2 linked regions of the Filimonas effusa genome follow. Each later gene encodes a partner of the first gene's protein in a complex. Links are inferred from orthologs where the notes say so. Each region holds a gene or a part of one and is shown in the gene's direction. Other genes may lie near its edges.

Evidence for each region. Proteins that work in one complex are often made in the same cells at the same time.
Region 2: the proteins of tsaD (region 1) and tsaE are in contact, whole or in part, in a crystal structure (PDB 6N9A), measured with the Thermotoga maritima proteins. The link is inferred for Filimonas effusa from one-to-one orthologs. Residues at the interface, in WP_004082750.1 of Thermotoga maritima: Cys10, Asp11, Arg49, His50, Leu82, Gly84, Gly135, Gly136, Glu154, Thr155, Leu156, Asp157, Asp158, Ser159, Glu162, Asp165, Lys166, Arg169, Leu170, Tyr175, Lys213, Thr214, Leu217, Tyr218, Gln221, Arg222, Asn324; in WP_004082108.1 of Thermotoga maritima: Leu37, Gly38, Lys46, Lys57, Val59, Lys60, Ser61, Thr63, Phe64, Thr65, Leu66, Met67, Val69, Pro71, Tyr82, Arg83, Leu84, Asp86, Asp88, Phe89, Asp93, Ile128, Asp130, Glu131, Arg134.

The regions. Positions count from the first base shown.
Region 1 is NZ_SDHZ01000001.1:2,912,812-2,915,694, reverse strand. What follows is about bases 1-2,778. They hold tsaD (tRNA (adenosine(37)-N6)-threonylcarbamoyltransferase complex transferase subunit TsaD), read left to right. Parts: upstream 1-773; coding sequence 774-1,784; downstream 1,785-2,778. Other genes in these bases: ESB13_RS11025 (ABC-F family ATP-binding cassette domain-containing protein), read left to right, coding at 2,479-2,778; ESB13_RS11030 (lipocalin family protein), read left to right, coding at 1,909-2,406; ESB13_RS11040 (MlaE family ABC transporter permease), read left to right, coding at 1-683. Outside these bases: more of ESB13_RS11025, read left to right, coding at 2,779-2,883.
Region 2 is NZ_SDHZ01000003.1:265,561-268,526, forward strand. Bases 66-2,926 are described here. They hold tsaE (tRNA (adenosine(37)-N6)-threonylcarbamoyltransferase complex ATPase subunit type 1 TsaE), read left to right. Parts: upstream 66-1,219; coding sequence 1,220-1,633; downstream 1,634-2,926. Other genes in these bases: ESB13_RS18990 (heavy metal translocating P-type ATPase), read right to left, coding at 66-1,016; ESB13_RS19000 (alanine dehydrogenase), read left to right, coding at 1,680-2,894. Also shown: more of ESB13_RS18990, read right to left, coding at 1-65. UniProt on the Escherichia coli protein: Required for the formation of a threonylcarbamoyl group on adenosine at position 37 (t(6)A37) in tRNAs that read codons beginning with adenine.

The DNA.
Region 1 (2,883 bases):
GTAAGCCGGAGAATATGGCGTTGTACTGGCGGGCATTTATCGATCAATGTGTGGATATAGGGCTTCGTTCTTTCTGGATCATCATAGCGGTATCTTTTTTTCTGGGTATGGTGGTAACCATGCAAACGGCTTATATGCTAACGGTGCCTGCAATTCCAAAGTCGGTGATAGGGATGGTGGCGCGTGATTCGGTTATCCTGGAGCTGGGGCCAACCGGTATTGCTGCTGTCATGGCTACTGTAGTGGGTTTCAGGATAGCTTCTGAGCTTGGTTATATGCGTATGAGCGAGCAGATAGATGCGCAGGAAGTCATGGGTATCAATACTTATGCTTACCTGGTGTTACCGAAGATACTGGCGAGTGTGCTGGTTATGCCTTGCTTAACCGTTATAGGCTGTTTTGTTGGATTACTGGCCGGTGGTTTTGCGGGTGAATCGATGAAGCTGGTTGCTTTTTCTGATTATTTATTCGGGTTAACTGATCGTTTCAAGCCTAATACGGTATCTATTGCTATTGTGAAGTCGTATGTTTTTGCATTTATTATTCCCAGTGTATCGGCTTATGTAGGGTATCATGTTGTTGGTGATTCGCTGGCGGTGGGCAAGGCGGCTACGCGGGCGGTTACTTATACTTGTGTGGCTATATTGATGGCGGATTATATTGTTACTTCTCTTATGCTGTAGTTCCGTTTTATTATTGTCCGTGGCACCGTGTTCCTGTGTCTGTTGGCGTTGTACTATGCGCCATCTGCATCTATTCCATATTTTTGCATCGTGGAAAAGCAAATTTGTATCCTGGCGATCGAGTCGTCGTGTGATGAAACCAGTGCGTCTGTTTGTATTAACGGCGAGATCTTATCGAATCATATAGCTGGCCAGACCGTACACGAGCGTTATGGCGGTGTGGTGCCTGAGCTGGCAAGTCGTGCTCATATGCAGAACATTGTGCCTGTAGTGCATACGGCATTGGCTACGGCCAAGTGCAGTATGCAGGATATAGACGCGGTGGCGTTTACGCAGGCGCCGGGTTTGATAGGCAGTTTACTGGTAGGGGCGCAGTTTGCGAAGTCGATGGCGCTGGCATTGGATAAGCCGTTGATAGCGGTGCATCATATGCAGGCGCATGTGCTGGCGAACCTGATACCTGAGGAGCGTCCTGAATTTCCTTTTCTATGTTTAACGGTAAGTGGCGGGCATACCCAGATAGTGGTGGCGCATAGTCCGCTTAGGCTGGAGGTGATAGGGGAAACCATCGATGATGCTGCCGGCGAGGCTTTTGATAAAACTGCGAAGCTGCTGGGATTGCCATATCCCGGTGGTCCTTTGGTTGATAAGTATGCGAAGGAGGGGAACCCGGAGAAGTTCAAGTTTGCGGAGCCGCAGATCCCGGAGCTGAATTTTTCCTTCAGCGGTCTCAAGACCTCCGTATTATACTTTCTGCAGGCGCAGACGAAAGAGCATCCCGATTTTATAAAGGAGAACCTGGTAGATCTATGTGCTTCGGTTCAGCATACGATCATCAGGATCTTATTGAAGAAGGTTAAAAAGGCGGTACAGCAAACGGGGATACGGCAGATATGTATTGCAGGGGGGGTGAGTGCGAACAGTGGTTTGCGGGCCCAGCTCCAGGAAGCGGGCCGTAAACATGGATGGAAGACCTTTATCCCTCCTTTTCAATATTGTACCGATAATGCCGGGATGATTGCGATTACTGCGTATTATAAATACCTGGCAGGTCAGTTTGCGGATATGGAGGTGAGTCCTTCGGCGAGGAGTGAGTGGTAGGGAGGGGGTGAGATGGCGGGTAAGCGGCTTTAGTGCGGCTTATGCGCGGCTATATAAAGCGTACTTTTTCGTAGATGGCGTGGATTGGCACTGCAATTGCTTTTATATCGAAAAAAATAACTGTATGAATAAGTATGCCAGGGTTTTGACTGTTGCCTGTATGATTTTAGGAGTAGCTGTTTTTGCGGCCTGTTCTTCGAGTAAAGGTAATGCGGGTGCGAGCCGCAGCGCTTATACGGGGAACTGGACGCTCAATAATATTAGTTTTGACGGGATTTCGTCGAGTACCAAATTCAAGGCTACTGTTTTTGACGATGTGGCGTATTCCTGTCTTCAAGGCAGTTCGTGGAGTTTGCCTAATAATGGCCAGGGCAGTTATACTGTCAATTCTTCCGGTTCGGAGTGTGCGCCAGGGTTAAGGCAGATCTACTGGTCGTTGCAAAAGGATGGTTCTCAGCAGTATTTTCAGTTTAAAAGGCTGGATGGCGATGTAAAGGCTAAAAATGTGACCACGGGTTACCGTATGGAGGTTACCAGCATTGGTGATAACAGCATGCAACTTCGTTCTCCTATCAATTTTGAAGGCAGGACCATCTATATCATATATGATTTCAGCCGTTAATAATCACCGGGGCGGCTGGGGCTTTTCACTTTTATTGTCCTACTTTTGCGCCTTGAAAATAAGGAGCAACGCATGATCAGTGTTAAAAATGTTACCCTGGCTTATGGAAAGCGGGTGTTGTTTGACGAAGTAAATATCAACTTCCTGAAAGGCAACTGCTATGGTGTTATTGGTGCGAATGGGGCAGGGAAATCAACTTTTCTTAAGATATTAAGTGGTGAAATTGAGCCTAATAAGGGCACAGTTGAGATCACCAAAGGGGAACGGATGTCGTTCCTGAAGCAGAACCAGTTTGAGTTCGATGAACACACTGTTCTGAATACCGTGCTCATGGGCCACAAAAAGATGTGGGATGTCATGCATGAGAAGGATGCCATTTACATGAAAGAGGATTTCTCTGAAGAAGATGGGATCCGTGCGGGGGAGCTGGAAGCCGAATTTGGTGAAATGGGTGGTTATACTGCCGAAAGTGATGCC
Region 2 (2,966 bases), on another replicon or contig:
ACAAATACAGCACTGATCTTATCGGCCATCTGCTGTACCGGCGGCTTTTCAGACTGGGCTTCTTTTACCAGCCGCAGTATCTGGCTCATAACAGTATCCTCGCCTACAGCCGTAACATAAGCTTTTACACTGCCCTGTTCCACCATACTGCCGCCTATAAGCTTATCGTTCATCGTACGCGTCAGCGGCAGGCTTTCACCCGTAACAACCGCCTCGTTAACACTGGCCTCCCCCGACAATACCTTACAATCCATAGGCACATACTCCCCGCTTTTGATAAGGATAAGATCCCCCACCTTCAGGCTCGCGCTGTCAACAGGGAACACATGCTCCTGAAACTTGTCGTCAAAAGCGATCATATTCGCCATCACCTTCTGCGATACGGTAAGACGCCGGATATTGGCCTGGGTTGTTTCTACAGTCTTGTCTTCAAGCAAGTAGCCCAGGAACACCAGTGTAAGAATGGTAGCGGTAGTTTCAAAGAACAGGTAGTTTGCCGCATCAGCGCTGAACATCCCTATAAGACTGTAAATAAAAGCAGAAGTAGCGCCCATCGCTACCAGTACGTTCATATTGGGAATGCCCTTCAACAAACTCTTGATGGCGCTGCGGCCAAAAAAATCCATTCCAACAATATACACAGGTAACGTAAGTCCCAACTGTACCCACGGGTTCATCAGCAGATGAATATGTATCCCGGGTAGCATATGTAAGGCCAGGGGTAATGTAAACACCACGCAAAACCAGAAACGCTGCAGATGGTTCTTAAACCATTTTTTCTTTTTAACGGCTTTATTCGCGCTGCCAGGACCATTGGCTACATGATAACCCAGCCCTTCAATGCCCCGCTCTACCTTGGCAGCCGGTGTGCTGTCATTTATCGCAAAACTTACATCACCGCCTATGAAATTCACTTTCACGTCGGACAACCCTTCCTGCTGTGTGAGATATTTTTCTATGGTGAGCGCACAATTGGTGCAACTCATGCCTTCAACCTTCCAGTTCACCTTTTCCATACTACAAAGTAACACCAAATTTTAAACGTAACTACCGGCCTGCCGGCAGCAGTAACCGCTTTCTGCCCGGCAAGCCATTCACCACCGGTAACACTGTTTCTTCCGGCAACAACGCTCCGGTCTCAGCCAGCCTTTTGCCGCTCTTTCCCGATTTTTAACAGGGAAGCCTCCTTATCAGCAAATTCAAAACTAAATTTGCACCCATGGAACTAAATTATGAGCTGAGCCAGGCGGCCGATACTGCCGCCGCTATATGGGACCAATACGGGCAATATTCCGTTTGGGCCTTTCATGGAGAACTGGGAGCCGGTAAAACAACCTTTATACATGCCCTCTGCTCCCTGCTCAATGTAAAAGATACTGTGAGCAGCCCCACCTTCGCACTCATCAACGAATACAGGAGCGCCAACCGGGGTAGTATCTACCATATGGACTGGTACCGCCTGAAAGACGAAGAAGAAGCCATACAGGCGGGTATCGAAGATTGCCTGTACAGCGGCAGCCTGTGCCTGGTGGAATGGCCCGAAAAAGCCGCCGGCCTCCTGCCCGACGATACGGTTCATATTTACCTGGAAACAACTGGCCCCCATACCAGGCGTATAGTGATAAATAACTGAGTTTCCTCAAAAAAATGTAGTTTTAATCTTATAACCGCATATTATCATGCCAGTAGGAAAGTCTATTGTGAGTACTTCTTTCAGTTACGAGACCTTTGAAGAGAAATTGGATATTAAACGGCAAGGCGCCAAGCTAACCATTGGCATACCTAAGGAAAACGCGCTGCACGAAAAACGTATTTCCCTGATACCGGAAGCGGTGGAAGTATTGGTGAACAACGGTCACGAAGTTATCATTGAACATAAAGCCGGTGAAGGCAGTAAATACAGCGATGGCGACTACAGTGAAGCCGGCGCCCGCATTGCCTACAGCAAAGAAGATGTATACAAAGCGCCGATGATCCTGAAAACGGCCCCCCTCACCGAAGACGACCTTCCTTTCCTGCAATTGAACCAAACGGTTATCTCCCCCATCCACCTGTCGATGCTCAAAAAACCATTGATAGAAAAGTTGATGGAGAAACGTATCACCGCCCTGGGTTTCGAACACCTGAAAGACGACAGCGGTACCTTCCCCATTGTACGCAGCATGAGCGAAATTGCCGGCAGCGCCGTCATGCTCATTGCCGGACAATACCTGGGCAGCCCCGATAATGGTAAAGGTGTATTGCTCGGCGGTATCAGCGGTATTCCTCCTACCAAAGTTATTATTATAGGAGCCGGCGTGGTAGGTGAGTTTGCCACCCGTACAGCCCTGGCCATGGGCGCATCCGTTAAAGTATTCGACAACAACGTCTATCGCCTGAAACGCCTTCAGAACAATCTTGGCGTGCGCGTATGGACCAGCGTTATAGAGCCAAAGATCCTGGCCAAACAACTGAAAACCTGCGAAGTTGCCGTAGGCGCCCTCAGCAGCGACAACGGCCGTTGCCCCATAGTGGTTTCCGAAGATATGGTCCGCGCCATGCGCGCCGGCAGCGTTATCATCGACGTAAGCGTCGACAGAGGCGGCTGCTTCGAAACCAGCGAAATAACCACCCACGAAAAGCCTGTTTTCATTAAACACGACGTCATACACTATTGCGTACCCAATATCCCCAGCGGATTTGCACGCACCGCCAGCCACGCCATCAGCAACGTGCTCATGCCGCTGCTCCTCCTGGCCAGCGACCAGGGCGGCTTCGACGATATGGTATGGCATAACTTCAACCTCCGCCACGGCATCTACCTCTACAAAGGCGCCCTCACCAACTTCTACATCAGTCAGCGCTTCAACCTCAAGTACACAGATCTGAATCTGTTGATCGCAAGCAGGAGATAGCGATAAAGGCAGAATGGTAAATTACAATAACAGGCTTAGGTTATATCTATTTTGCTAAAATAAATGCAGCTT